DNA from 4 places in the Sporomusa sp. GT1 genome. Region 4 is predicted to be linked to each of the others. Evidence: riboswitches for the same ligand, from Rfam matches in the RefSeq annotation. Region 4 holds a riboswitch; each other region holds the start of a gene.

Region 1 (7,592 bases), on a different contig from region 4:
CCTGATCCATACGCACAATTTTTGCCGCCGGAAATAATGCGGTAAGTGCCTCTTCCACCTTCTGGGTACCGGCGCCAAAATAACGGATATACCGGCTGCCGCATTCAGGACAAGTATCAGGCACAGTATGGCGTTCCTGACAGTAATGGCAGCGAAGGCTATTGCCGGGGGTGTGATATACCAGTGAAATATCACAATGTCTGCATTTGAGCACATGGCCGCATTCGCGGCACAGGACAAAGGTAGAATAGCCGCGCCGGTTAAGCAGGATAACGGCTTGCTCCTTTTTTGCCAGGGCTCTGGCTAACATCTCCTGCAGCGGCAGTGAAATGACGCTGCGGCGTCCTTGTGCCAATTCCTGGCGCATATCAACAAGCGTAACTTCCGGCATTGGCACATCATCAACCCGTTTATTCATAGAGATTAATGTATGGGTGCCGTTAAGTGCCTGGAAGTAAGTTTCTATCGCCGGGGTAGCGCTGCCCAGTACCAGGGCTGCACCGGCCAGTCTGGCCCGGATTAAGGCAACCTGCCGGGCATGGTAACGGGGAGATTCTTCCTGTTTGTAAGTAAACTCATGTTCTTCATCGATAATTATTATGCCCAGATCGCGGGCAGGTGCAAATAAGGCCGAACGTGCACCAACAACAATGCCAGCCTGGCCGGACTGGAGGCGGCGCCAGGCATCGTGCCGTTCGCCGACTGATAGTTTGCTGTGGATAACAACAACATCATTACCAAACGCTGCCCGAAAACGGGCGACAAGCTGACTTGTCAAAGCAATTTCCGGCACCAGGACAATGGCTTGGCGATTATGTCGCCGGGCTTCAGCGACAGCCTTGATATAAATAAGAGTCTTGCCGCTGCCGGTAACGCCGTGAATCAAAAAAGATTTATGCGTCCCGGCTTTAATGGCTGGAATTATTAGCTGTAAGGCGTGCTGCTGCGGTTGTGTCAATGATACCTCGGCAGCCTGCTGACAGACGCTGTCATAGCTGTTGCGGAGCACCGGTACACTGCGGCTGGTAATGAGCCCTTGTTCTGCTAATTTTTTCACAGTGGCTTGCGTAATATTAAGGTGGCGCAACTGGGGCAAGGCAAGTTCATTATTCTGCAGGAGTGCCTGCAAAAGCCGGCGCTGGGCTGCCCTGGTTTTGGGCAGCATTTGCTCAGCTTGAGCAGCAGTTTCCTTGCTGACAGCCAAGTTAATAATTGTCGTTGTACTGGCTTTGCCGCGTGTATTGACAGTATCTGCATGAATAATTAGTTTATGTTGTAAAAAAAATTTTATCATAGCATCTATGTTACCGGGAAGTTTGGCAAGATCTTTGAGACTAACCGGACCATGAGCATAAATATAGGTGAGTGCCTGGCGGTATTCCTCCGGCTTGTTGGCGAGCAGAATGGCTGCCGCTTCATAATCCATTGCGGCAGATGCCTGATAGGCTTTTTGCGTTTTTACTCCCGACAGGCCGGGAACGAACAGACGCATGGCTTCGGCCAGTGAACTGAGATAATACTGGCTTATCCATTTGGCTGTTTTCAACATATTGTCATCAAACCAGGGGTAATCATCAAGTATAGCAAGGATGGCTTTTAAGCCTTCCGTACATTCGGGTTCCAGACCGACAACGAACCCTTCTACCTTCCTGTTGCCGAACGGAACTAGTACGCGCCAGCCGATAGTGATCTCAGGTAAGTGAGCTGGAATAATGTAGGAAAAAGGCTTAGTAATGCTGCGGGCAGGGATATTTACAATAATTTGAGCGGTGTTTGCCATTTTTTCTACACCTGGCTTTCTTTTCTTAAGGATAAAGAGAAGGGGACTATGCAGTCCCCTTTGTTAGCTAACATATATATTTATATTCGCTTTTCAGTGTCAAATACCTGCTACCGGTTTTTCGGGATCATGAGCGGCCATTTCCCAATCTAGCCCGGTGTCCATTGGCAAACGTTTAAAAAAACGCTTAATCCGGCGCTTTTTCAGCGGTGAAAAATGGAGCTTCATATGTCAGACTCCTCAACCTTGAATTGAATAACCGAGTGATTGTAAGGTTTCTTCAATATATCCGCTAGAAGTCACCGATGCATCATGGCTGACAGCAATTTGCTTAGAAGCTAAGTCTACTTTTACGGAAGAAACACCATGAAGGTGGGACAACGTATGCTCAATACGGTTCCGGCAATGGTCGCCTTTGAGGCCCCCAACACGGTAAACGGATTGTGTGGTATTTTTCTGTGTGGCCAATGGAATACCTCCCTTTTTACTGAATTGAGTCTCCAGCAATATTAGTATTACCATTGGCCACTAATTAATTAATATTTATCCGATGACTAAGATTCAGATGGGGTTAAAACTTCATCTGAATCAAGTCTCCATTTATCCGCTGACTGCCCTGTCTAAGATTCTCAACCTCTTTTAGTTGAATCCCAAGAACGGTTACTCTTATATATTGGCTTCTTTGCGAAGCATATCGGCTTTATCGGTACGCTCCCAGGGCAAATCTATGTCAGTGCGGCCAAAGTGACCGTATGCCGCTGTTTGACGGTAAATGGGGCGTCTCAGATCCAGGGACTTGATAATGCCGGCAGGTCTTAAATCAAAGTGCTTGTTGATCAGTTCGACAATTTTGCTCTCGTCAATTTTCGCGGTACCAAAGGTTTCTACCATGACCGATACCGGCCGGGCAATACCGATGGCATAGGCTAATTGTATTTCGCACTTATCGGCCAAGCCTGCTGCGACGACATTTTTGGCTACATAGCGGGCAGCATAGGCAGCAGAACGGTCCACTTTTGTGGGATCTTTGCCGGAGAAAGCGCCACCGCCGTGGCGAGCCATGCCACCGTAGGTATCGACGATAATTTTGCGTCCTGTCAGTCCGGAGTCACCTTGCGGGCCGCCTACAACAAACCGGCCGGTAGGATTGATATAGTATTTGGTTTGCGCATCTAACAGTTCGCCGGGAACCATCGGAATGATAACTTTGGCGATAAGATCTTTTTCAATGGTTTCTCTGTCGACTTCCGGGCTATGCTGGGTTGAAATTACGATAGTATCAATGCGTAACGGTTTACCATCCTCATATTCAACAGTTACCTGGGTTTTTCCGTCCGGACGGAGATATGGCAGCTCGCCGTTCTTACGAATTTCAGAGAGGCGGCGGGCTGTTTTGTGAGCCAGGGCGATGGGCAATGGCATATATTCCGGAGTCTCGTTGGTAGCATAACCGAACATCATACCCTGGTCACCGGCACCAATCGCTTCAATGGCATCCATATTGCCTAACTTGGCTTCGAGAGCTTTATCAACGCCTAAAGCAATATCTGCAGACTGTTCGTCAATAGAAATTAACACACCGCAGGTTTCACCGTCAAAACCATATTTGGCACGGGTATAACCAATACTTTTAATGGTTTCACGAACAATTTTGGGAATATCTACATAGCAGTTGGTCGTGATTTCACCTACCACATGCACAATACCGGTGGTAACCAATGTTTCACAAGCTACCCGGGCATTGGGATCATGAGCCAGAATTGCGTCAAGTACGCTGTCGGAAATTTGATCGGCAATCTTATCTGGATGGCCTTCGGTTACAGATTCAGATGTAAAAAGTACACGTTTTACCATAGTGCTGTCCCTCCTAAATTCTATATTGCAAAAAGAAAAGCCTCCGCAAGGGAGGCGTGATTGTTCTCACTCCCATCTTGCGGTTTATCCGCCGGAATTGGCACCGTTTTTAGTAAAACTACTAAAATGGTTGCCGCGGTTTCATCGGGCCAGTCCCTCCACCAACTCTTGATGAGTATAGCATATGCAATTTAACAACAAAAAGATTTTAATCTAAATACAAAAAAAAATCAAGTATAATTTGTCAACATTACACAAATTTTGTCAATCAGAATTTCAGCCACCTGGCGTTTAGTAAGCTGCGGCAGTTCTTCAATCAGGCCATTTTTATGTATGACTCTGACAATATTTGTGTCTGTATTAAAGCCGGCTCCCGGTAAAGTAACATCATTGGCAACAATCATATCAAGATTCTTCTTAATTAGTTTCTCTTGTGCATGACTTAAAAGCTCTTGCGTTTCGGCTGCAAAACCGATTAAGAGCTGATGCTTTTTACGCTCGCCTAATTCGCGCAAAATATCAGGATTTTTGACCAGGGATAAGGTTAGAGTATTGCCGGTTTTTTTTATTTTTTGGTCTGCTGCCGTCTCAGGCCGATAATCAGCCACAGCGGCGGCTTTGATTACAACATCGACAGTATCAAACTCCGCAAGAACAGCTTCACGCATTTGCGCGGCAGTTTCAACTTTTTTGACAGTTATCCCCGCCGGACAGGCAAGACTTGACGGACCGGAAACAAGAATAACTTCTGCGCCGCGCGCTGCGGCGGCTTCGGCAAGAGCATATCCCATTTTGCCACTCGAATGGTTGCCAATATATCTCACCGGATCAATGGGTTCACGCGTGCCGGCAGCCGTAACCAGTACCCGCTTACCGGCTAAATCCCGGTTGCCTTGCAGCAGGGATTTAACTTTTTTTACAATATCCGCCGGTTCAGGCAAGCGGCCGGGGCCATCCACACCACAGGCTAACATGCCGGAGGCCGGTTCTACTATATGATAGCCAAGTCCTGCCAGTTTGTTTAAGTTTTGCTGGGTAATTGGGTTTAGATACATGTTGGTATTCATGGCTGGAGCCAAAATTATCGGTGCTTTGGTAGCCATGACGGTGGTTGTAAGCATGTCGTCGGCTATGCCGTTTGCTATTTTGCCGATAATATTGGCTGTTGCCGGCGCAATGAGGAATAGATCAGCGCGGCTGGCCAGTGCAATATGCTGCACATTCCAGGTTTTAGGCTCTTCCCACATGTCGGCAACCACCGGGTTGCCGCTAATTTCGCGAAAAGTGAGCGGTGTGACAAATTCTGTAGCCGCTTTTGTCATGATAACATAGACCGTATGCCCGGCTTTCTTTAACCGGCTGACAATTTCAACTGCTTTATAGGCGGCAATGCCGCCGGCAACTCCGATAACGATAGTTTGGCCTGATGACATTGCTGACTCCTATTTAATGCCGGTTTTGGTGCGTTCGTAGGTAATTTTACCTTGAGCCACCTCTTCCAGGGCAATTGTCACCGGCTTATTGGATTTAGACTCCACCAGTGGCTGTTGGGCATCCATAATTTCCCGAGCCCGTTTGGCAGCTAAGACAACCAGTGTATATTTGCTGTCAACCTTTTTCACTAATGTATCTAAAGACGGATTAATCATAGCATATCCCCTTGCCTAATTTATTTGCTGTGCCAAGTTTCGTTAGTTACAACGTGCCTGGCAAAGACTATCAATTAAATCGGTATTGCGTTCTGCCCGATGCTTTTCGGCGGCAATGATTGTTTCCACTCTTTGCACAGCTGCCGCTACTTGATCATTTACTACAATATAATGATAGTTATGCGCCTGAGCAAGTTCGGCGCTGGCACAATGCAGGCGTTTTTTGATGACTTCCAGGCTGTCAGTACCGCGTTTATGAATTCTGTCAGCAAGCTCATCCAATGAGGGCGGGATTATATATATATATACACCTTCCGGAAATTTTTCTTTTATTTTCATAGCTCCCTGGGTATCTATTTCCAGTACGACATCATATCCGTTTTTTAACTGTTCAAGCACATAGTGGCGTGGCGTCCCGTAAAAATTGCCGTAGACTTCGGCCCACTCCAGCAGGTCGTCGTTTTCAATCATGGTTTGAAAATGATCTTTGGCAACAAAAAGATAATTTACTCCGTCAGCCTCTCCCGTCCTGGGTTGGCGGGTAGTAGCCGATATAGAGTATTTTAACTGGGGATTGCTACGCAGCAGCTCGCGGCAAATGGTGCCTTTGCCGGTACCCGAAGGACCGGATACAACTAGTAGTATTCCTTGCTGCGGCATGGCTCTAACTCCTTTCCCTTATTCGGCAGTGTCATCGCTGGTGTCTTTGCTTGTTAACCGGTGAGCTACTGTTTCAGGCTGTACTGCCGATAAAATAACATGATCACTGTCGGTAATGATTACAGCGCGGGTCCGGCGTCCATATGTAGCGTCGATAAGCATACCCCGGTCGCGCGCTTCCTGAATAATGCGTTTGATGGGAGCTGATTCAGGGCTAACTATGGATATGATCCGGTTAGCCGACACAATATTGCCAAAACCGATATTAATTAATTTTATGTCCATTAAGACTCCTCCTATAAATTTATAGGCCACTTAGACGTAATTCTCCTATATTACTCTATGTTTTGGATTTGCTCTCTGACCTTCTCAATTTCACTTTTAATTTCAACAACAATATTGGCGATGGCAGAGTCATTTGCTTTGGAAGCAATTGTGTTGGTTTCCCGGTTTATTTCCTGAACAATAAAATCCAGCTTGCGCCCTACGGCGTCAGGCGAGTTTACAGTTGCCCGGAACTGGGATAAATGGCTTTTGAGCCTGACAATTTCTTCAGTGAAATTAGTTCTGTCAGCAAATATAGCCGATTCTTGCAGCAGTCTGGTTTCGTCAGGTTCTGCCCCTACTGCGGCCAGCAACTCCCGCATACGGTTTAATAGCTTTTCCCGGTAATCTACAAGAATCTGCGGTGCTCTCTCCTCTACAGCCGCAATATAGCTGCTGAGCTTGTCTACCCGCTCCAAGAGGTCGCGCTCAATATTTGCGCCCTCGGCTTCACGCATTTTCATCAGATTGGCCACTGCCGCCTCAATAGCCGCCGCCAGCTTGGGCCATAACTGTTCTACATCTTCGGCGATTTCTTCCACTTTGAAAACTTCAGGATATTTGGATAAGTGGTAGATGTTATCAGTTGCCGGTATTTCCAACAGACCGGCTAATTCTCTCATTGCATTATGGTAAGCCATCGCCAATTCTTTGTCAACCCTTACCGTACGTTTCTTTTCGCCATATTCATCAACCGTAATAAAAGCGTCCACCCGGCCACGTAAAATGGTACTGGCAATGCTGCGGCGGATCTTATCTTCCAGACTGCCCAGATTTTTCGGCATACGGATAACAATTTCGTTGTAGCGGTGATTTACCGCTTTGATCTCAATGATAATGCGATGGCTTGAATCAATGTATTCCCCCCGGCCAAAACCGGTCATGCTTTTAAGCACGGAAACTGCACCTTCCTTTGCGTATGTTATTATTCACTGTTCATGCGATTTTAACCGTAGATTTTTACAGTTCCTCCTGCTTTGTTGGTTGTCCATCGCAATGAGTTATTTGAAATTAGACAAATCAAAATAAAAGCGGCGTTCCTTTTTGTCTTTAGTGGTTAACACCACTGTCACAGGCTTGTTTAACTGTACTTCTCTGTTATTGAAGTAAAAATATGTATGGGTTGTGAACTTTGGTTCGCCTGGGAACCAAGGGGTTTTTACCGGAGAATTAATAACAGCATGATATGGCTTGAGCGTCTTCTTGTCTTGTTTAATCGTGGCTTGAATACCGTTACTGAAATTCTCGGTGCTGCCATTAATTGTTATACTGAAGACAAGACATCCGGCATAATCGGCCAGAATCTTTTCACTGTCGGCAAGCTG
Region 2 (7,592 bases), on a different contig from region 4:
GCCGGTAGGCAGGACATGGTTGGGACCGGCAAAGTAGTCCCCCAGCGGCTCGGGTGAGTAGGCTCCCATAAAAATAGCACCGGCATGGCGGATATGGGGGAGCAGTTTCCATGGCTCTGCTGTCAGGAGTTCCAGGTGTTCGGGTGCGGAAAGATTGGCCAGTTCAACGGCTTCCAGGATTGTCGGCGTAACAATAATCAAACCGTTATCCTCAATGGATTGGGCGGCAATCTCCTGGCGCGGCAGGGCGGCCAGTTGTTTGTCCACTTCTTTACTTACCGCTTTCGCCAACTCAGCGCTGTCGGTGACAAGAATACTGGAAGCCAGAACATCATGCTCAGCCTGGCTCAGCATATCTGCCGCCACATAGCGGTGGTCTGCCGTGCTGTCGGCCACAATGAGAATCTCACTCGGGCCTGCCAGCATATCAATATCCACATGACCATAAACCGCTTTTTTGGCCAAAGTAACAAAAATATTGCCAGGGCCGGTAATCTTGTCAACCCTGGGAATGGTGCTTGTGCCAAAAGCCAGTGCCGCCACTGCCTGCGCACCACCGGCTTTGAATATTCTTGTTACTCCGGCCAGCTTGGCAGCTGCCAGCACATAGGGATTTACCCGCCCGTCCCTGCCTGGCGGCACAACCATGATAATTTCTTTTACCCCGGCTACAGCGGCCGGTACTGCGTTCATCAGCACCGAGGAAGGATAGGCGGCAGTACCACCGGGAACATAAATGCCCACCCGGTCAAGCGGTGTACACTTTTGCCCCAGCAGGGCGCCATATTCGCGTTCGGTAAACCAGGATTTGGGCAATTGCTCGGTATGAAACTTCCTGATATTAACAGTTGCGGCCTCCAGCGCAGCCAGCACCTCGCCGTCAATGCCGGCCATCGCGCTCTCCAGCTCGTCTGCGGTTACTTCCAGGGCATCGGCAGTAAAATCGGCACCATCAAAGACTTTGGTGTACTTTAATACCGCTTCATCCCCCTGGCTGCGCACCTCTTCGACAATGCGTTCCACCACCTGGCTGGCTGAGAGAGCTTCGCCGAAGAGTTCTTTTATTCTGTTTTGGGCTCCTGTACCCAAAACTACTTTGTCAAAAGACGGTTTTTCCAATATTTCCGCCATTTCCTCTTTACTTAAAAAACTGCTGAATATTGTTTTCATGCTTTGGCCTCACTCTCTACCAGTTCTTTTAATCCTTCCACCATTTTATTGATCCGGTCAAATTTCATTTTAAAGCTCACCCGGTTGGCAATAAATCTGGCGGTTGCCGGCTGAATCTGCGCAACTTCCACCAAATTATTCTCTTTCAGCGTCCGGCCGGTTTCCACCAAATCCACAATAATCTCAGCCAAGCCTACCATGGGTGCTAATTCTATCGAACCGTTCAGCTTGATAATCTCCATCTGAATGCCAATACTATGAAAAAAGCTTTCCGCCACCCGCGGATATTTGGTGGCCACCCGCATATGGGCGTAATCGCTCAGTTTCTCCTGTTTGAGCGCCTGCGGCACCGCTACCATCATCCGGCAAAAGCCAAACTTTAAATCCAGCAGCTCGTAAACATCCTTGTTTTCTTCCAGCAGCACGTCTTTGCCAATAATGCCAATATCGGCGGCGCCATATTCCACATAGGTGGGCAAATCAGCTGTCTTAGTGATAATAAACCGGATTTTTTCCGCTTCATTGGTAATGACCAGTTTGCGCGAGCTCTCACTGAGACCTTCGGCCGTATAGCCGATTTTGGCCAGCATATTGGCCGAGAGGTCAAATAACTTGCCTTTGGGCAAGGCAATTGTCAGATAATCCATATCATTTGAGGTCATGTCATGCCTCCTATTTTCCTTCTTTATCATATTAAAGTATTAATTAGATAATATACTAACACGATATATTATAAAGGTCAATAGCTCCTATATTTTATTTCCCGATATCCGGCAATCTTTCCGGGTGAGGTAGGAAAACCGCCTGCATATGTAGAAGTATTTGGCAGGATACTAACCGTACCAAGCGTAACGCAATAAGGAGGTTCTTTATGTCTGCGCTGAATATTGTCGTGCTCAACCCGCTTGCCGACCGCCATAGGGAGCTTATTCTGGCTGCCGAGCCAAATGTTACTATACTTGTTACCGATGAAGCAAATGCTCTCGAGCATATGCCCTCCTGCCATATCTTAGTCACCTGGGGTTGGATGGAAACCCGTCATTTATACCAGGCTGCTCCTCACCTGGAATGGATTCATGCCCTAAGCGCGGGAGTGGAAAAGCTGCTGTTTCCTGAAATTCAGGCAGCAGACACCATCCTGACAAACGCGAAAGGTATCCATGGTATCCCGGTATCGGAACATGTGCTGGCCATGATGCTGGCTTTCAGCCGGGGACTTACCGTCAGTCTCCGCCAGCAGGAGACCCGGCAGTGGAAACGCATTCCCGCCGGTGAATTGCACGGGAGTACCCTCGCCATTGTCGGTTTAGGCTCTATCGGCCGCGAGATTGCGAAAAAGGCCAAGGCGCTGGGGATGACGGTACTTGCCAGCAAGCAGGAGGTCACCACAGAATTATTTGTAGATAAACTGTATCCGCCGGATGATGATAGTCTGCTGGAAATGCTGGCCAAGGCCGATTTCACGGTTACCGCCCTGCCGCTGACCGAAAGCACGCAAAACCGGATTAGACTGCAGCATTTTACGGCAATGAAGCCTTCGGCTTATTTCTTCAATATCGCCAGAGGGGCTATTGTCAATGAAAATGATTTGGTCACCGCTTTGGAGCAAAACCTCATTGCCGGTGCCGGGCTGGATGTCTTTGCCTGTGAACCGCTGCCTGAGAGCAGTCCGTTATGGAGCATGCCCAATGTTATCATTACACCGCATGTTGCCGCCCTGTCACCGGCCTATCTTGACCGCTCCGTTAAGCTGTTTGCCGATAATCTTACCCGCTTTATCCAGGGGCGTGAAATGCTGAATGTGGTTGACAAAGTCAAAGGCTATTAGTACCTTGAGAGACTAATTCAGGCTGTCAGCCGCTCTGAGCAGTGTAAGCTCTACCGGTTCGCCGTCTGCCGGCGCTTCATGATGCCTGGCCACGATCCCGGTTATCCGCCTGTCAAGCCCGGCCGCCTCGAGCATAGCTGCTCCCCGGGCGGCATGATGATAATAGATATACATAGCATGCCGGAGATTGGCTACCTTGCCACCCCGCCCCAGTCGCTGCCAGCTTTTGGCCCAGCGCGGCACAAGGGTATCCAAAATTACGGTAATGATTTTATCGGCAACGCTGACATCCCCTTTTATCTTGCCGATATCATGAAGCAGCGCGCATGTTAGCAGTAATTCTTGGTCAACATCCTTTTCCTTAGCGGCAAGTTCCCCGGCTGTGTAGGCTACATTCAAAGCATGCCGCTGGTCAGGTAGGTTCATCTGCCAAAAGAAGGCGGCTGCCGCCGGGTCTAAATACCGCTCCACAAACTGCCTGTCTGTTTCGCTAATCCGGGCAGTGACCGCCGCTACAACCTGTTTTATCCGTTTACTCAATATATATCAATTCCTCATAGCCCCGGGTGCGAACCACTGCTTCCGCCACCGCCCGCGGTTCGGCAGCAAGCGCCAGTTCTGCCCGGCGTCTTTGCCGCCGGCATTGGTTAGCCGCTTCAATGGCCTGCGCCAGCTTACCTTCCGTCCAGGCAATATATACATCTTTACCCTGCACGCTGACGCCAATCCCCTGGCGCTCCAGAGCTAATAGCATCCGTTCTATTCCCATGGCGAAACCTGTCGCCGGGTTGGCAACCCCCAGTGAAGCCAGCATCGTATCATAACGCCCGCCCCCGCACAGCGGGAAGCCCAGTCCCGGCGTATAGCCCTCAAATACCATGCCGGTATAGTAATCAAAGTCACGAATTATGCCAAGGTCAAAATTGACATACTGATCGACACCATAGCCTGCAAGCAGCTTGTGAATATCGGCCAGGTTATCCAGCGCCGCCCGGCTGAGGTCATTGCTGACCAACCGGTAGGCTCTGCTTAACATATCCTCCCGTCCATGCAAAAGCGGAATTTGCTTAAGCAGTTCTTGCGCTGCCTGCTTAAGTCCGCTCTGTGAAAGCAGTTCGCCAAGCCCAACTAAATCGCGGGTAACCATGGCGGATTTGATCTGCTGCTGGCGCTCGGGGCTTAACTGGCTTTCCGCCATCAGGCCGTTGATAAAATCCACCTGGCCTAAGCCGATTTGAAAATTGGTCAGCCCGGCTTCCAGCATAGCTTCTACCGCCAGGGCCACAATTTCGGCATCGGCTGCCGGACCGGGCGCACCTAACAGCTCCACCCCGGCCTGATAAAACTCGCATTGTCTGCCGGCCTGCGCCTGCTCATGGCGAAAGACATTGGTAAGATAAAACAGCCTGAGCGGCAACGGCATTTCCTTCAGTCTGGTTGCCGCCACCCGGGCAATCGGGGTTGTCATATCCGGTTTGAGTGCCAGAATCCGGTTGTTTTTATCAAAAAATTTAAATACATGCTGCTGAATGTTGCTGCCTGTGCCCACTGCCAGTGTTTCCATATATTCAAAGGTCGGTGTTACTATTTCGTCATAGCCCCAGCAGGAAAATAGATCGGCCAGTGCCCCCTCGACAATCCGCTTCTGCTTGGCTTCCCGGGGCAGCAAGTCCCGCGTCCCATACGGAATTTGCGGTACAAAATTTTTGTTCATATTAACACTCCATTCTACTCAGCCTTGTTTTCCTCCAGATGGGCCAACACAGCTTTATAACCGTCGGCTCCATAATAAAGGCAGCGCTTAACCCGGCTGATGGTTGCGGTACTGGCACCGGTAGCGGCAACAATATCGTCATAAATGACGCCTGCCTTTAACAGCCGCGCCACTTCCAGCCGCTGCGCCATCGCCTTAAGTTCGCCGATTGTGCATACATCCTCAAAAAACTGGTAACACTCTTCCTCGCTGCTAAGCGATAAAATCCCCCGAAACAGCTGGTCGGTAAGTGCATCTTTCAATTTGGGATTTGCGGTCATACTATTACGCCTCCTGTAAATACTTGCTTACACTATCTATTCGCTACACACCTGTTTTTTCCTTCTTTATTCCTTTCCAGCTTTATCGAATTAAAACTTTTTACTATTTTACTCATTTTTACTAATTTAATTATATTTTTATTGACAGACATACCTATCGGTGCTAATATAAATTTCATAAATTACATATTGTTCATCAAGAGCTGGCTGAGGGAATGGCCCGATGACGCTGCGGCAACCATCGCAATTTGCGAACGGTGCCAATTCCACAGGATACTTTCCTGGCAGATGAAGAACTGGACAACAAGCCATTTCGGACTGCCGAAATGGCTTTCACTATTTTTACGGGAGGAGGCTGACCTGCTTTTTTTAGCCAGAACATTGTCTTACCTTGGTGTCATTAGTAAAGTAACTACTATTAGGAGGAATATGTCATGAAAAAGATTACCTTATTATTGCTTGCCGCTTTATTGGCGTTCTCCACTCTCCTTGCCGGGTGCGGCGGTAAAGAAACCCCTGCCCCTTCAGCAACTGAGAAAAAGACTATCAAAGTAGGCGCAACCCCTCTGCCCCATGCTGAAATTCTTGCTGTCATCAAACCCATTCTGGAAAAAGAAGGCATCAATCTGGTTGTGGTAGAAATGAGCGACTATGTCCGTCCTAACATGGCTGTTGCGGAAAAAGAACTTGATGCTAACTTCTTCCAGCACATTCCCTACCTGACCAAGTTCAGCGCCGAGCGCAAACTGGATCTAACCTATACTGCTGCCGTACATATCGAACCCATGGGGATTTATTCTAAAAAAGTTAAAAACCTGAATGACCTGCAAAACGGCGCAGAAATTGGCATCCCGAACGATCCCACCAATGGCGGCCGCGCTTTGGCACTCCTAGAGAAGGCCGGCATTATTAAACTTAAAGACGGCGCAGGCGTTACCGCTACCGTCAGCGACATTACCGCCAACCCCAAAAATGTAAAAGTCCGCGAACTGGAAGCTGCTCAATTGCCGCGTTCCCTGGATGATCTGACTTTAGCTGTCATTAACACCAACTACGCGCTGGAGGCCAAGCTGGTTCCCGGTAAAGACGCCTTGTTTATTGAACAAAAAGACTCCCCTTATGTGAATATCCTTACCGTCCGCAAAGGCGATGAAAACCGCCCGGAAATCCAAAAATTAACCAAAGCCTTAACCTCCGAAGAAGTTAAGAAATTTATCAATGAAAAGTACCAAGGTGCTATTGTACCGGCATTTTAATGAAGTAAAAAATGAGTCTGGGGAAATCCCCGGACTCATTTTTTTTATTAACGGTTAACTATCCCGTACATAAAAATATCGGCAATGCTGTTGGCCGTACTATCAATAGAATCCTGTTCTCCGCCAACAAACCCCTGAAACACCATCATCACAATAACACTGAACAAACCATGGGCGGCTTTGTGCACATCACACTGGCGGATAGTACCTTGATCAATTCCTTCCTGTAAGATCCGCTGCAATGTCCCGATAGTGTGAACAAACCTTTCCCGGTATTTTTCCCGCTCCGCCTCGGTAAAGCTTGACGGTTCCTCACGGCCTAACCCGCGCATCTCATGCATGAGCACCCGCCACAAATCCGCATTTTGCACATAAAACTCCAGAAAAACACGAATGGCTTTCTTGGTTTTATCCAGCGCCGGTTCGGCAAGAGCAGCAATGGTATCCAACTCAGCTTCAAAACCGGCACTGCGTTCCTTAATCAAGGTATAAAAAAGTTGTTCCTTATTGACAAAATAGTTATATACTGTGCCTTTACCGGTATCGGCTAAGGCAATAATCTCGTCAACCGTGGCGCGATGATAGCCTTTGCGGGAAAAAACAGTATAGGCAGCATCAAGTATTTGCCGGCGTTTCATAAGTTTCCTCCTGTCCTTACCAAGCCAGTTTGGAAAGGATCAAAACCACCATGCCGATAGCCATGGCTAATTTGAAAATCAATCCCAATGCCTGACCAATCATGATACTCTTGGCAACCCGCCCCGCTTTCTCCCGGTTGCCGGTAGCGGCATACTCCGCCAGGTAACCGGCGGCAAAAGAGCCGGTGATGGCCCCCGCAATCGAGCCAAGTCCCGGCATAATGCCTGTGCCGGCAATACCGCCGACAATGCCGCCAAAAAAGGCAGACCCGATAGCCATACGGGATGCATTTTCTTTTGTGGCCCCCAGCGCTCCTGCTATAAATTCAGCCAGTTCGCCCAGCAATAATGCGCCCAAAAGCAGCAAGAGCACGGTACTGCTCATATGCACGAAGCCTTCTGTATAGCCATACCCCAGCGCCGTAAAAAATATGAGCCAGTTGCCAGGCAAGCCAATTGCCGTCATACCAATGCCAACAGCAATGATGGCTATAACCAGTAGATTAATGGCTATTAACCCTGCATCCAAACCATGCACTCCTTTGCGAGCGGGTTGCCAGCAATCTGCCTAATATGCGTGGCAATCTCCCTCTTAGCTTATTTGCGGTTAAACGCCCGGTGGGCTATATCTTTGCGGTACTGCATTCCCGCGAATTTGATTTCAGG
Region 3 (7,592 bases), on a different contig from region 4:
GACAATGGGTTGACCGATTGACACGCTTTCACCAATATTAACCGACTTTACTGCGATAACACCGGCAATCGGATCCCGGATTACGGCATGTTCCAGTTGAAGCTCGGCATTTTTCAGCGCCGCTGCTGCTTGTTCCACCAGAGCGGCAGCTGCCTGAATATCTTCAGAACGCGCCCCTTCTGCCGTCAGGCTATACGATTCACCTGCTGCATGATATTGTGCCTGGGCAACAGACAGATTGGCTTGCGCTGTGTCCCGTTGTTGCGCGGAAACAGCGCCTTGCTGATAAAGCGCTTCGGCACGTTCATACATTTTCCTGGCATTTTCTAAGTTTGCCGCCGCTTGTTCTGTAGCAGCCCCAGCCTGAGCCAGTTGCTGCGGCCGGCTGCCGGCCTTGACGCCCGCCAGTTTGGCCTGAGCGACAGCCAGACTGGCTTTAGCCTGAGCCACTTGCACCTCTAGCTCCTTACTGTCCAGTTTTGCAATCACCTGACCGGCCTGCACTTCATCGCCTTCCTGAACCGGCAGTTCGTCCACCCTGGCCGAAATTCGCGAACTTACGGTAACAATCGTCCCTTTAACTCTGGCATCATCGGTTGAGACTACACCGGCGTATTTGATCCACCACCATAATCCCCCGCACAAAACGATAGCGAGAACAAGTCCCGCCACAGCCATAAACTTCTTTTTCGTCACTTTTTTATGACCCATTATTATTCCTCCCTGCCCTCACCAAACAAATCCCGGCGCAGTATCTGAAGCTTGCGTTCCGACTCATTAATTCTTTGCCTGACAATTTCCCGCAGGGTCGGTATATAGGACACACCTTGCTCAGTAATCGAATATACCCGCTTGTTTCGGGTATCAGGCTTATCCCAGCTGCCAACAATGTAGCCGCGCTCCTCCATCTTCCGCAGTAACGGGTACAAGGCATTGGGATTGGGTGAAATCATACCCAAAGTACGGCCTTTAATGAGTTCCGCAATTTCATTTCCGTAAGCCGGACTTTGTTCCAGGATCGTGAGTATATATAGCCCGACAAGAGCCTTGACTCTTGTCTTATATTCATTGTCCTTAACCATTCCGTAAAGCCTCCTCATCGCATTGAATTGCAATATTATTAATTTTAATAACATTAATTTTAACATCTTTTTGTTTAAATTACAAACCCCTAAAAAAACATACGGCGATGAACTATAAGCAGTTCATCGCCGTATGTTTCTTTAAATTCCGTCGCCATGAAGGCCGGTTAATTTTCCTACCCGGTATTTTTCGGTTCTTTCCACCTGCATAATCTGCCCTGCCTGGATTTGCATAGCCACTTTTCCATATTCCATGCCGTCAACTGACTGCAATATCCGCATTCGCACCCCAGTGGCAGCTGCTGCAGTTTTACCTGCGCCCTTCGGCGGCTGTTCGCCTATCCGGATTTTTTCCAGTTTCTCCATTTGAATAATCCGTGAATCCTGGAGTACCAGGGTAACAGAACCAAAATTAATATGTTTCACAGCTTGCTCAATCAACGCAAGCACTTCCTCAGAAATATGTTTATTCATACGCTCATTCCCTTCCAGTGCTGCTAAGCCCGCTTTACCCGGAAACCGTGCGTTTCAGCTACCTTGCGGCCAATACCCTGAATTTTGCCGGTAATACACGAACGGCAATGAGCCGGCGTGTCGTTGATACAAATCTTCCCCGGGTAGAGCAAATACAGCTGCCGGTATTCGCCCTCGGTAACATTGGGCATCACTACATTGGCCCCCCGTTGCAGCGCCAGTACCCGTCCCTGCGGGTTCAAAGACTCCATAGCGGTTGTCGCCGGAATATTAATATCCGGTAACAGCAGCCGGGTCATAGCCATCACCTTGGTGCTTAATTCAAAAGTACCGCCTGCCTCTTTGGCTAACGGCGTGTCCGGATTAGGAATAAACGGACCTACACCAATCATGTCCGCATCCATGCTCTTGAAAAACAAAACATCATCGGCCAGCGATTCAACAGTTTGCCCCGGTATACCGACCAGAGAACCTGTTCCCAGCTCAAAACCCAGCTCTTTTATGTCCTGCAGGCATTTTACCCGGTTATCCCAGCTCATGCCCGGATCGAGTTTTTCATACAATGCTTTGTCGGTAGTCTCAATTCTGAGCAAATACCGGTCGGCACCGGCATCACGGTATGCTTGATATACCTCACGGGTTTTTTCACCCACACTCAGCGTAATCGCCAAACCAAGTTCCTTGATTTTTTTGATAATATCAACCATGGCAGCCACATCAAACCATTCATCTTCGCCTGACTGCAGCACAACCGTGCGATAACCGTATGACTTGGCTTTGGTTGCAAAATCAAGGATGGTTTCCGGTCCCAGACGATAACGGTTTACCTTTTTATTATCCCGCCTTAGACCACAATACAGACAGTTTTGTTTGCAGGTGTTGGAAAACTCAATCAGCCCACGCAAATGTACCTCGTCGCCCACATACATTCGGCGCACCCGGTCGGCGGCAGCAAAAAATTCCGCTTCGTATTCGGTATCTATCAGCAGCGCAACAATTTCATCTTTAGTAAGCTCATGGGTTGTTTCAGCTTTTTTTATTAATGCCAGTATATCTTTTTTATCAGTCATACTGTTACTGCCTCCCCGTATTCCCAAAATAGTTATGCCTGTTGAAATCATGATATCCGGTTTTTCAACCGGCGTCAATATCAAGCAGGCAAGCAGATAAAAAGCATAAAAATATCTATTGACAAATTGTATTAAGTATGCAAAAATAAAATCCAATAAAATTAAATAATTAAACTTATCGAGAGTGGTCGAGGGACTGGCCCTATGACACCCGGCAACCGGCAGCAATGCAAGGTGCTAAATCCAGCGGAGCAATCCGGAAGATGAGTTATCAGCGCATACAGGCGACTCTTCTTACGGTGGAGTCGTTTTTTTGTTGCCTGCCGCAAACACAAAATAGGAGATGATATGTTATGAAATTTGCCACCAAAGCCGTCCACGCAGGTCTTGTCACCGATAAAACCACCGGTGCCATCAGCACTCCCATCTACCAGACAACCACCTTCCGCCACCCTGAACTCGGCCGCAGCACCGGCTATGACTATTCCCGTACCCAGAACCCTACCCGTAAGGCGGCGGAAGAAGCCGTAGCCGCCCTGGAGGAAGGACATGCCGGCTTTGCCTTCGCTTCAGGCATGGCTGCCATTTCGGCAATACTGATGCTGTATCAGCCTGGTGATCATCTGATTATTACCGAAGACTGTTATGGCGGAACCTATCGCATTATGGACAAGATATTCAGCCAGTTCGGTCTGACAGTTACTTTTGTCGATACCAGCAGCCTGGAAGAGGTGCGCCAGGCACTGCAGCCTGCCACGAAAGCCATCTTACTGGAAACACCCACCAATCCGCTGATGAAAATTGCCGATATCCGGGCAATAACGGCTATCGCCCGTCAGCATACCCCACAACCGGTGCACGTCATTGTGGATAACACCTTCCTCTCCCCCTATTTCCAGCAACCGCTAACTCTGGGCGCCGATATTGTCTTCCATAGCGGTACCAAATACCTGTCAGGCCATAATGATGTGGTCTGCGGTCTGGTAGTTGCCGGTGACCCCGCGCTCTGTGAAAAAATCGGGTTTATCCAAAACGCTACCGGCGCCATCCTTGGGCCGCAGGACAGCTGGCTTTTACTGCGGGGGATCAAGACACTGGCAATCCGGTCACGCCAGCACGAAAAAAACGCACAGGCTGTCGCCGAGTGGCTTACCACCCATCCCAGTGTTACCAAAGTCTATTACCCCGGCTTAGCCAACCATCCCGGTAAAGAAATCCAGGACGCCCAGGCCTCTGGCTATGGCGGCATGCTGTCTTTCACCGTAGACCATCCCCGCCTGCCTGCCCAAGTGCTGCGCAAGGTAAAAGTCCTCCAGTTTGCCGAAAGTTTAGGCGGCGTTGAATCGCTGATCACCTTCCCAGCAGTCCAGACCCACGCCGACATCCCGGCCGACATTCGTGAGCGCTTAGGCATTAGTGACTGTCTCTTGCGCTTGTCTGTCGGCATTGAAGATGTGGAAGACATTATTGCCGATTTGGCCCAGGCGCTGGAACAGTAAGATAGAAATGAGTCAGAAATTTTTTCTGACTCATTTCTATCTCTAAATTATGATTGATAATGCCGGACTCTAAAATCAACACCAATTCTGTTGGCAATCTCCCGGCAGGACTGGATATTGTCATCAGACATAACATCAACAACAGACAGTACTACCTGGGGAATATACTTTTTGCATTTAGCAGCAAACGCAAGCATAGCCTCATAGGCTTTTTCACCATAATCGGATTGGCATAATTCCTGATATTCTTTATTGTTTTTTGCATTCATGCTAATAGAAACAGCATCCACCAGCCCTGCTAACTGTGAAGTGATATCCTGCCCGCAAATCAAATTGGCATGCCCGTTTGTGTTTATGCGAATAGGTATATTATATGTATTTTTCAAACATCTGCATATTTCAACAATATCATAAGTTCGCAGCATGGGTTCTCCATATCCGCAAAATACAAACTCCCGGTACTTATAGATATCCCTGGCTTGAATATCTGCCAGAACTTCACTGACCGTAGGTTCCCGTTCCAGCCACAGATTCATTCCCCGGGAAATACCTTCCTGATTATTTCTCACGCAAAAAGTACAATTATTGGTACAGCGGTTGGTAATATTGATATATAAAGAGTCTCCCCATTCATACGTAATCGTCATCATCACCCCCTTTTTTCAATCAACTATGCCTTAGATACCATCTCCGTAAATTCCTTCCTGTTCGTTAATCCGCCGTTTTTCGGTTTTCTCTATCTGTTCCACCTTGCCATCTTCAATTCGGATAATCAGCTGCCCATACATCAGACCTTCAAGCTGAGCAATGATTTTAGGCTGAAAAGAGTGCTGTCTTGCTGGAACATCCTGTACTATATAGCCGGATTTATTTTTAGCGGTAAAAATAAATTTTTCTGTTCTCTCCATTTTAATCACATAGCCGTCCTGCACTGTCAAAATTAAGTGCCCATACTTAACCGTATGAAGCGAATGACGGATCAACTCCATAATTTGCGGCAACAAACGTTTCTTGGAACTTAACTTTTCCACATTACACCCCCGAATTAATTATTATCGACAAATCATCAGCCAAACAAGATGCAATGCAAAAGTGTACTGATTCAGTTTACAATGCTGCCGACGCAGATATGGATTCAGCCACATTTTTTCCAGATAACTTCGTCTTGCCAGCGGTGAAATGCTCGGTTTGCAGTAATTCCCAAATTTTGTGCCGAACCCAGCCAAAGTCGGCTGATGAACGGATACCATCACGCGGTCTTGGCAGATTAATCGTAACAATTTCTTTGATTGTTCCGGGATTTGCCGTCATTACAGCTACCCGGTCTGCCAGAAATACTGCTTCATCAATACCATGTGTAACAAAAACAATGGTTTTCCTGGTTTTTTCCCAAATGCGCAACAATTCTTCCTGCAGAACCTCCCGGGTCTGAGCATCAACGGCTGCAAACGGTTCATCCATAAGCAAGACCTCCGGATCATAAGCCAATGCCCTGGCAATAGCTACGCGCTGCTTCATGCCTCCGGACAATTCATGGGGGTACCTGTCCTCAAAGTTTTTCAGGCCGACTAATTCAATATACTGCTGACTGATTTCCTTGCGGTCTTTTGACGGCACCTTTTTTATTTCAAGCCCAAATTCAACGTTTTTTCGCACTGTTCGCCAGGGAAACAACGCATACCCCTGCATTACGATGCCACGGTCCAAAGCCGGACCGTCAATCAGTTTACCATCCATATATATTTCGCCGGAGCTGGGGTGAGCCAAACCGGCAATCATGTCCAGAAAAGTTGATTTCCCACAGCCGCTTGGGCCGACAATAGCTAAAAATTCTCCTTGTTTAACAGTAAGATCCAACTGTTTAATTGCTTCAAATTCTGTAGCTGTTTCGTTTGGCTTGCGCTTAATTTTGAATACACGCCGGATATTGCGGGCAATGATTTTGTCATCTGCACCAAAAATCTCTGTTGGTGCTATTTGATTGCTGGACATCCAACTTCCTCCTTTATTGTCTATCGTCAAACTGCAATCCAAGCAGTATCGAAGCTATAAACTTGATCCTTCATTTTCTGCAAAAAGTATGGTGCTAAGATACCGCTCGCCGGTATCCGGCAAAATAACCACAACCAATTTCCCCTTATTTTCCTGTCTTTTGGCTACCTGCAGGGCGGCAAACGCCGCTGCACCGGAAGAGATACCGACCAATACACCTTCTTCCTTAGCCAAACGCTGTGCGGTAGTAATAGCTTCTTCATTCTTCACTTTAAAGATTTCATCAATTACATCCAAGTTCAGTACATAGGGAACGAAACCTGCCCCAATTCCCTGAATCTTATGAGGGCCGGGCTGCCCACCGGAAAGAACAGGGGAATCTAAGGGTTCAACCGCGACCACCTTGATATCAGGATTGCGCTGTTTGAGTACTTCGCCCACACCGGTAATCGTACCGCCTGTGCCAACACCGCCAACGATAATATCTACTTTACCGTCTGTATCCTTCCATATTTCGTCTGCGGTAATGGCCCGGTGAATTTCCGGATTAGCCGGATTATTAAACTGTTGCGGCACAAATGAATTTGGCGTCACAGCAGCTAATTCTTCGGCTTTTAAAACAGCGCCTTTCATGCCTGCTGCGCCGGGAGTGAGCACCAGTTCCGCACCGTATGCTTTCAACAGGCTGCGCCGTTCCACACTCATGGTCTCCGGCATGGTCAGGATAAGCCGGTACCCTTTGGCAGCGGCAATGAAGGCCAGGGCAATGCCGGTATTGCCGCTGGTAGGCTCGATAATTACCGTATTTTCATTGATAAGTCCCTTTTCCTCAGCGTCCTTAATCATGCTGAAACCGATGCGGTCCTTAATACTGCCGCCAGGGTTAAACGACTCCAGTTTAGCCACGATTTCCGCCTGAGCTCCGGCTGTTACCTTATTCAAGCGCAGCAATGGCGTACCGCCAATTAAAGCAGTTATACTGCCGGCAATGTTAGACATACTAACACATCCCCTCTACGAATTTATTCAAAAATAATAACAAAAAAAGGCCAAAGTACATCCTTGCGGATAAATACCTCAGCCTTCAGCCTCTCTGATCAGCCAAATTTTGGAATGTTATTGTATTTAAATTATACTGCCCGTAACCTATTTGTCAATAGTTTCCTACTGATTTTCTGCCGCACCCTGAGACTGCATTTGAGCTGCTGCATAGCGAAGACCTGCTTCTACTGTATCGCAGTATTCTGAGATAAAAATCCCCTTATCTCGCAACCGCTCTTTCGCATGATAGCCGATACGCATTGTCAGTACCGCATTACAATCTTTCAGCGCCTCAATAATCTTCTCCCTCCCGCTGTCCCCAGCCTCGGCATCACACTCTGACATCCCGGCACAATACTGACCCACCGTCCGGGTCTCACGGAGCTGAAACCGCAGTCCATCGCCCTGGTAAATAAGCAGTTTAGTGGCATGAC
Region 4 (7,592 bases):
GGTGCTGGCAGTCTATAATGCCGGCATCCATACTGCCGGACCGGAAGGAGCGCGTGTCCTAACCCTGGAACAAGCCCTAATCGGGCTTCAGGCGAAAGAATTAATAACTGAAATTGTTATTCCGGTTGCTGCCGGGAGCCGCAGCGGGTTCGTAAAAGTTGGCAGTCGGTCTCAGGTGACCATTGCTAAGATGAGTTTGGCCGCCCAGGTTATTTATGACAGCAGTAAAAACATGATTGTCGAGGGCAAGGTGGCTATGGGCGCTCTGGGCAAAACGCCGGTATGTCCGCTTGCCATTCAAAAATTTTTCAGCCAGCAGGTAGTTGATGAAAGTTTTGCTGCCAACTTAACATTGCTGTTGGCCGAAACGGTAGATGAGATGATAACAGGCCGGGCTTCCCATCCCTACAAAAAGGCAGCCGTGAGGGGATTGGCTCATGACTTGACCGGTCTTTTGTTTGCCGCTTGCAACAGGAATTAAATTATTTTGTCAGGAGGGAACGTGATGGCAGACAAACCGGCGCGTAATTTCAAATATGTCGGCAGGTCAATACCCATCGAAGATGGAGCAGCCAAAGCAAGCGGGCAAATCCGGTATACCGGCGACATGGCTATCGACGGGATGCTGCATGCTCACCTGGTATTCAGCCAGGTTCCGCATGGGCGGATTAAGAATATTGACATTTCCGAGGCCATGGCTGTGCCTGGCGTTGTAAAGATATATATGCGTGACAATGCGCCGCAAATCAGATTTAACTCGCAAGTATGGTTTGCCGGTCAGAATGCAGTTGAAGATCAGGAGCTATTCCCCGAGGTTGTTCGTTTTATTGGTGATACGGTAGCGGCGGTGGTTGCCGAAACCAAGGCGGCGGCCCTAACTGCTGCAAGTCTCATAAAGACTGACTATGAACTCTTGCCAATGGTTATTAATCCGGAGGATGCCCTCAGCGGCCAGGTTGCTGTCCATGACAGCGGCAACCCGTTTTTTACCATGGAAACCAGCTATGGCGATACGGCAGCTGCCATGGCGGCACCGGAAGGCATAGTAGTCGAAGACCGGGTAGAAACTCCTAAAATTCATCATGCAGCTATGGAAAATCACGTATGTATTGCCGCACCGGATCATCGAGGGAGAATAACGGTGCATAGTCCCTGCCAGATCGTATATTCTGTGCGGCTTATTGTGGCCAAAGTCCTGGGGCTGCCTTATCATAAAATCCGGGTTATCAAAACTCCCATCGGCGGATCTTTTGGTGGCAAGCAGGAAATAACCCTTGAGCCGTACTGCGCCTTCTTTGCCAAAGATTTGAACAGGCCGGTAAAGATAGAATTTGATCGGTGGGCCAGTATAATTGCCACCCGGACCAGAACCAAGACCATCGGTTATGTAAAAACCGTGGTAAGTCCTGAAGGCAAGATCATAGCGCGGGACATGAAGCATATTATCGATACAGGGGCCTATACTTCCAATGGCCGTGTCATTTGTTATGCGATGGGCAAAAAGCTGTCCAGGCTGTACCGTATTCCCAGCCAGCATTATCAGGCCATAGCCGTGCATACCAATACGGCCATAGCAGGAGCGGCGCGGGGCTATGGATCGCCGCAGGTGCAAACCATTGCCGAGATCAATCTGGATAATGTGGCCAGGCGTTTACAAATGGACCCTGTTGAATTTCGGCTGAAAAACCTGGTACACCCCTTTGACGCTGATCCGGGCGGCGGGCCTAATCTGGGCAATGCCAGGATTATCGATTGTGTGCACAAAGGCGCCGAGGCTTTTGGCTGGCGTGAGAAATGGAACAGGACTAAGCCTGAGGGGCGATGGCAGACCGGTGTAGGCATGGCTTGTGCCACCCATGGTAACGGCTATTACGGAGCCTACCAGGAATTTGGCACAATGACGATAAGAATGCTCGAAGACGGCAGTATTATGCTTAATGCCGGCTTGCACGACCTGGGCAATGGCACGGTAACCGCCATGAAACAGATTGTGGCCGAGGTGCTGGAGGTTGCGCTTGATATGATTGAGGCGCCTGAGGCTGACACTGATATTAGTCCCTATGATATCGGCTGCCAGGCCAGCCGGGTTATCCACGTTTGCGGCGCCAATGCCATGCAGGCTGCCGAGGAATTGCGCAGCCTGCTGATCCGGGAGTCGGCCAAAATTTTTCAGTGCAGTGAGGAAGAGGTATTGCTTGAAAATGGCATGGTCTATACCAGCCGCGAACCGGAAAAGAAAATCAGCTATGGACAAATGGCGGCTGCTATTCAGCAAAAAAATCAGGTCGAGCTTATTTGTACCATTACCTATCGATCCCCGGCCAACCCCGGTTCATATGCTGTAAACTTCGTCGAAGTGGCTGTGGACACTTATACCGGTTTTGTCAAGGTGGTGGACGTTGTAGCCGTACATGATATTGGCCAGGCCATCAATACCGGTTTTGTAGAAGGGCAAATTCATGGGGGTGTGCAAATGGGACTGGGGCTGGCAATCAGCGAAGATATTGCTTATGACGCCCGGACAGGTGTTGCCGGTGGCGCTAGCTTTAGTAAGTACCATCTGGTTAATGCACCCGATATGCCGCCGGTCAGAGTCCTCTTAATTGAAGAGGGCGAAGAGCATGGACCATATGGAGCTAAAAGTGTGGGTGAACTTGCAACAATCCCCGTCACGGCGGCTACCGTAAACGCCATTAACCATGCGCTTGCCGCCAACTTCACAATTCTGCCGGTTACCCCGGATAAAATTATGGCAATGCTTACGGCCCGGCAGGCAAGTAACCGTACATTACTTCGGTAGTGTCAGGTTTTGGGGAGTGCGGATGAAAAACTGTAACATTGTACCCCGGATATACTTGACAAATGTATCCTGGGTTAGGTATCATATATACATCTACCAATAAATTAATATTGAACTCTTATCCAGAGAGGTCGAGGGACTGGCCCGATGACACCCGGCAACCGGCGCAATGCGCAGTGGTGCTAATTCCAGCAGGAATCAGTAGATATTCCTGGGAGATGAGAGGGGCTTTATGTATGCCGGTTTGCCCCCTCTTTGCAGAGGGGGTTTTTTATTAGCTCTTCTGCATGAAAACAGTTAGGTCTAATCATTATAGTAGGAGGGAGGATATCATGGTTGTTACCTTTTTTCCGGGGTTTAGATGGCGGCCGCAACTTAAGCTGGCTCAAGTTGCGACACCTGAGCAGCCGCTGGATTTAGTTCAGGGCGGTTGTTTAGAGCAGGTTACAGTAGCTTATGAAACCTACGGCCAGCTGTCAGAAGGACGCGACAATGTAATTTTGGTGGCGCATGCATTAACCGGTGACAGCCATCCTGCGGCGCATGACCAATATGATGAGCAGGGCTGGTGGGAACCCTTAATTGGCCCAGGCCGGCCGCTTGATACCACCCGGTTTTTTGTTATTTGTGCCAATGTGCTTGGCGGCTGCCAAGGGACTACCGGCCCGTCTTCGCTTGAGCCTGCCACCGGCAAGCCTTATGGCATGAGATTTCCGGAAATTACCGTCAAAGATATGGTCCGGGTCCAGAAACGGCTGCTGGATATATTAGGGATTGAGCACTTATCCCTGGTGGTGGGAGGCTCAATGGGCGGGATGCAGGCAGTGCAATGGGCGGTTGATTATCCTGGCTTTGTGGATGCAGCGATTGTCATTGCCGCACCCGGCTATTCCTCGCCGCAGGCTATTGCTTACAACCGTGTAGGCCGCCAAGCCGTCACGCTTGACCCCGCGTGGCAAAATGGCGACTATTACGGCAGTCCGGGACCCAAGCAGGGTTTGGCCGCTGCCCGGGCCTTAGGGATGATTACCTATCAGAGCGAGTTGTCTATGTCATATAAGTTTGGCCGGCGGACGCGGGCCGGACAATTTGAAATTGAAAATTATCTTGATTATCAGGGCGAAGGCATGGTAAAAAGGTTTGATGCCAACTCGTATTTGTATTTGCTGCGAGCATTGGACCTCTTTGATATTGGTACCGGCTATTCTTCTTATGAAGCGGCTTTGGCAAGAATAGATGCCAGAATACTGGTAGTGGGAGTAAGTTCTGATATTTTATATCCGCCGCACCAGCAGGAAGAATTAGCGAAAGCCCTGCGGCAAGCAGGTGTATGCACCGACTTTGCCATCATTGACAGCCCGCATGGGCATGATGGATTTCTCATTGATTTTCATTTGCTCAGGCCCATACTGACCAATTTTATTAATAAAGTTCTGCCGGTTTCTGCCGCGGTACCTATTAGGCAGTGGATTAAGTTCAGAGCATCCAGCCTGGCTTATTTGGGGGCCAGGCTAGTACCGGACGTTTCCGTGTAAGGCAGCAAGCCCGGCCAGTGTAAGACAGGGACATTTCCTAAGCGATATTTATATACAAAATACATATAAAATGAGGGATGATTATGACATTGCCAGAAAATCTACGTTTTGATACCCTGGCCGTACACGCCGGGCAGCAGCCTGACCCAACAACCGGTTCGCGGGCAGTACCGCTGTATCTGACTACCGCATACAACTTCCGGGATGCCGACCATGCAGCCGATTTGTTCAGTTTGAAGGAAAGCGGCAATATTTATACCCGGCTTATGAATCCGACAAATGATGTATTTGAACAGCGGATAGCCGCGTTAGAAGGCGGTGTGGGGGCGCTGGCCTTTGCCTCAGGCCATGCGGCCATTGTTGCAGCCATTGTCAATATTGCCCAGGCCGGTGATGAGATTGTCAGTTCCTCGACATTATATGGCGGAACGTATAACCTATTTGCCCACACGTTGCCGCGGTTAGGGATAAAGGTTAAGTTTGTTGATCCGAGCAAGCCGGAAAACTTTGCCGCTGCCATTACGCCCCAAACGAAGGCAGTGTATGCTGAAATCATCGGCAATCCCAAGATCGATGTGCTGGATTTGGAGAACGTAGCTGCTGTAGCGCATAACCATGGTTTACCGCTGATGATTGACAGTACCTTTGCTACTCCGTATTTGTGCCGCCCAATTGATTTTGGCGCCGATGTTGTAATCCACTCGGCAACCAAGTTTATTGGCGGTCATGGCACCACTATGGGCGGTGTGGTTATTGACGGCGGCAAATTTGACTGGGGCAATGGCAAGTTCCCGCTGCTGTCAGAGCCGGACCCCAGCTATCATGATATGAAATATACCGAAGCCCTTGGCAAGCTTGCATATATTATCAGACTCAGGGTGCAGGTACTCCGGGATGTTGGCGCCTGTCTGAGTCCGTTCAACAGCTTTATGTTCCTGCAGGGTTTGGAAACGCTGCACTTGAGGCTGGAACGGCACAGTCAAAATGCACTGGCTGTTGCCAACTATCTGGAGAAGCATGAGCTGGTATCCTGGGTCAGCTATCCCGGGTTAGCAAGCCATCGGGATCATAATCTGGCGAAGAAATACCTGCCCAAAGGAGCCGGTGCCATAATGACTTTTGGCATCAAAGGCGGCCTGGAAGCCGGACGCAGGTTCATTAATGCACTCCGGTTATTCTCGCTGCTGGCTAATGTAGGTGATGCTAAATCACTGGTTATTCATCCGGCCAGTACCACCCATTCCCAGTTATCATCCGAGCAATTGGCCAGTGCCGGCGTATCTGATGATATGGTTCGCCTCTCTGTCGGCATTGAAGATGTAGCCGATTTGATTAATGATTTAGCGCAAGCCTTAGCCGCCAGCAAGTAGTGAAGCTCCCTCCTATAGCCGTAAGGAATCCTATGTATGCCTAAGGTATATTTTACTGGTAAAGTGAATAAGGTATACAATAAAGGTAGATTTACGGTATATAGGAGGAAGAGTTATGCAGGCTTTACTTACGAGAATCCTTGGACTCTGGCACTTTGGCAGCCCTTGTGAGACAGTTAAACCAGAAGTGCTGGTGGACAAGCGGGCTAAAGTTGTGCCGCTTGCCGCCAGCAGAGATATAACGAGGACCCAGGCGTTTTGGGATAAAGCAGTTCCGTCCTAGTGGTCCGTCTACGTGGAAAGTGTAGTTAGAATACGCGGGAAAAGTTCCGCGAAGTTATTATGATTTCAGCGTATACGGGTCACTAGGCTGGCTGCGGACTAACCTGCTCGAAAAAATCGCTTCTGACAGCGGTGGTAAGAGCCGGTTAGTCTTTTTTATTCATTATGTATTGCTGCAGCATAAAATAGCTTGACATATTCATAATGTGCCATCCATAGTATAAGGTAGAGGCCTTTTCCGGCTATCTACCTTATTAATAATAGGAGTACATGTGTTGTGGATCTTCTTCGCTTAACTTACTTTATAGAGGTGGCAGAGCAGCTGAGTTTTACCAAAGCCGCCAAAGTACTTCATGTTTCCCAGCCTTCAATCAGCAAGATGGTGCGTAGCTTAGAGGATGAGCTTGGGGTTACGCTTATCGACCGTTCGGCTCGCCGGATTAAACTGACAGATGCCGGGCAGACCCTTTATGAACGTGGCTGCAGGATCCTTGAATCACTTAAAACGGTAGCTTCCGATTTGGATGATTTAACAAAAGGACAAAAAGGCCGCATCCGTATCGGTATTCCGCCTATGGTTGAGACTAGCTTTTTTGCCATCGCCATTGGGGAATTCAAGAAAAACTATCCAAACATCATCATTGATCTGGTTGAGGTTGGTTCAAAAGCCGTAGAAGATATGGCAGAAGATGGGGAAATTGATATAGGTGTTGTTGTTCTGCCTGTAAGAAACAAAACTGATTTTTCTATGTTTGCCTTTACTAAAGATCCCATATGGCTTATTGTCCATCCGGAGCATCGCCTGGCCGGGCAGGAGCTTGTGCATATTGCCGATCTTGAGGATGAGCCAATAGTCATGTTCCGGAAGGATTTTGCACTGCATGACCATATTGTGGAGAAATGCCGTGAGCACGGATTTATGCCTAAAGTCTTATGTGAAAGCTCGCAATGGGATTTTATGGTGGAGATAGTGGCCGCTAAACTGGGAGTTGCTTTGCTGCCAAAAGTGGTATGCGACAAACTGGGAGCAGGTGTTGTTACCGCGTTGCCTATTGCTGAGGAAATCAGTCCCTGGCATTTGGCAGTTATGTGGAAAAAGGATACATACTTGTCTTTTGCTGCCCGGGAATGGCTAAGATATGCCGCCCGCTTATTTGATGCGGAAGCTGAATTAAAAAAAGCCGGACTATAGTCCGGTTTTTTTTAATTTGGCGAGAAGTTAATTATGATAGTAACTGTATTAATTTTGACGCTGTTTGCCTTATTCGCACAGGATATTTATTATCGCCGGGAGAATTATAGGCATAAGTAACGAATTGCTCAAGGTATTGCGGCCAGTCCGATGTTCTGTTAGGGAATACTGCCGCGTATTGTATCACAAGTAAGGAAAGGGTTTGAAGAAAATTGCGATTGGAAGACATTTGTACCGTGTTTTGGCGAGACTGGGTGGTTTTAAACCGGCGTTTAATCAAATTCGTTTTATCCCGCATGATAGGTCCGGTATTATATTTAGTGGCATTTGGCTGGGGCTTGGGGCGCAGTCTGTCGGTGAACGGCGGCAGCTATCTCGATTTTATCCTGCCAGGCATTATGGCCCTTAATGCC

What was found. A riboswitch is a leader RNA that binds a small molecule or an ion and turns the genes downstream of it on or off. The one in region 4 is predicted to bind S-adenosylmethionine.
Region 1: linked by a shared signal. The riboswitch ahead of metK (methionine adenosyltransferase) and the one ahead of GT1_RS21360 (homoserine O-acetyltransferase) in region 4 are both predicted to bind S-adenosylmethionine.
Region 2: linked by a shared signal. The riboswitch ahead of GT1_RS17025 (MetQ/NlpA family ABC transporter substrate-binding protein) and the one ahead of GT1_RS21360 (homoserine O-acetyltransferase) in region 4 are both predicted to bind S-adenosylmethionine.
Region 3: linked by a shared signal. The riboswitch ahead of GT1_RS17485 (PLP-dependent aspartate aminotransferase family protein) and the one ahead of GT1_RS21360 (homoserine O-acetyltransferase) in region 4 are both predicted to bind S-adenosylmethionine.

Annotation. Positions count from the first base shown of each region.
Region 1 covers NZ_BMBX01000003.1:217,049-224,640, reverse strand. Annotated here, with positions in the region: gene priA (primosomal protein N') at 1-1,780, opposite strand, end outside; gene GT1_RS22510 (hypothetical protein) at 1,880-2,008, opposite strand; gene GT1_RS06675 (heavy-metal-associated domain-containing protein) at 2,021-2,248, opposite strand; gene metK (methionine adenosyltransferase) at 2,447-3,634, opposite strand; SAM riboswitch class I at 3,704-3,812, opposite strand; gene coaBC (bifunctional phosphopantothenoylcysteine decarboxylase/phosphopantothenate--cysteine ligase CoaBC) at 3,865-5,067, opposite strand; gene rpoZ (DNA-directed RNA polymerase subunit omega) at 5,077-5,283, opposite strand; gene gmk (guanylate kinase) at 5,326-5,943, opposite strand; gene remA (extracellular matrix/biofilm regulator RemA) at 5,962-6,228, opposite strand; gene GT1_RS06645 (YicC/YloC family endoribonuclease) at 6,279-7,163, opposite strand; gene GT1_RS06640 (hypothetical protein) at 7,269-7,592, opposite strand, start outside.
Region 2 covers NZ_BMBX01000019.1:15,245-22,836, forward strand. Annotated here, with positions in the region: gene hisD (histidinol dehydrogenase) at 1-1,170, opposite strand, end outside; gene hisG (ATP phosphoribosyltransferase) at 1,167-1,832, opposite strand; gene GT1_RS17005 (D-2-hydroxyacid dehydrogenase) at 2,042-2,998, shown strand; gene GT1_RS17010 (HDOD domain-containing protein) at 3,011-3,538, opposite strand; gene hisZ (ATP phosphoribosyltransferase regulatory subunit) at 3,531-4,712, opposite strand; gene GT1_RS17020 (YerC/YecD family TrpR-related protein) at 4,727-5,032, opposite strand; SAM riboswitch class I at 5,223-5,327, shown strand; gene GT1_RS17025 (MetQ/NlpA family ABC transporter substrate-binding protein) at 5,467-6,288, shown strand; gene GT1_RS17030 (TetR/AcrR family transcriptional regulator) at 6,336-6,926, opposite strand; gene GT1_RS17035 (DUF456 domain-containing protein) at 6,943-7,455, opposite strand; gene purD (phosphoribosylamine--glycine ligase) at 7,524-7,592, opposite strand, start outside.
Region 3 covers NZ_BMBX01000021.1:16,911-24,502, reverse strand. Annotated here, with positions in the region: gene GT1_RS17505 (HlyD family secretion protein) at 1-711, opposite strand, end outside; gene GT1_RS17500 (PadR family transcriptional regulator) at 714-1,082, opposite strand; gene GT1_RS17495 (YezD family protein) at 1,224-1,556, opposite strand; gene hydE ([FeFe] hydrogenase H-cluster radical SAM maturase HydE) at 1,580-2,626, opposite strand; SAM riboswitch class I at 2,799-2,896, shown strand; gene GT1_RS17485 (PLP-dependent aspartate aminotransferase family protein) at 2,980-4,125, shown strand; gene GT1_RS17480 (TatD family nuclease-associated radical SAM protein) at 4,173-4,775, opposite strand; gene GT1_RS17475 (DUF2292 domain-containing protein) at 4,803-5,156, opposite strand; gene GT1_RS17470 (ABC transporter ATP-binding protein) at 5,233-6,117, opposite strand; gene cysK (cysteine synthase A) at 6,172-7,116, opposite strand; gene nifB (nitrogenase cofactor biosynthesis protein NifB) at 7,282-7,592, opposite strand, start outside.
Region 4 covers NZ_BMBX01000044.1:7,594-15,185, reverse strand. Annotated here, with positions in the region: gene GT1_RS21370 (xanthine dehydrogenase family protein subunit M) at 1-481, shown strand, start outside; gene GT1_RS21365 (xanthine dehydrogenase family protein molybdopterin-binding subunit) at 506-2,800, shown strand; SAM riboswitch class I at 2,916-3,025, shown strand; gene GT1_RS21360 (homoserine O-acetyltransferase) at 3,133-4,335, shown strand; gene GT1_RS21355 (homocysteine synthase) at 4,419-5,705, shown strand; gene GT1_RS21350 (hypothetical protein) at 5,821-5,988, shown strand; gene GT1_RS21345 (LysR family transcriptional regulator) at 6,265-7,179, shown strand; gene GT1_RS21340 (ABC transporter permease) at 7,398-7,592, shown strand, end outside.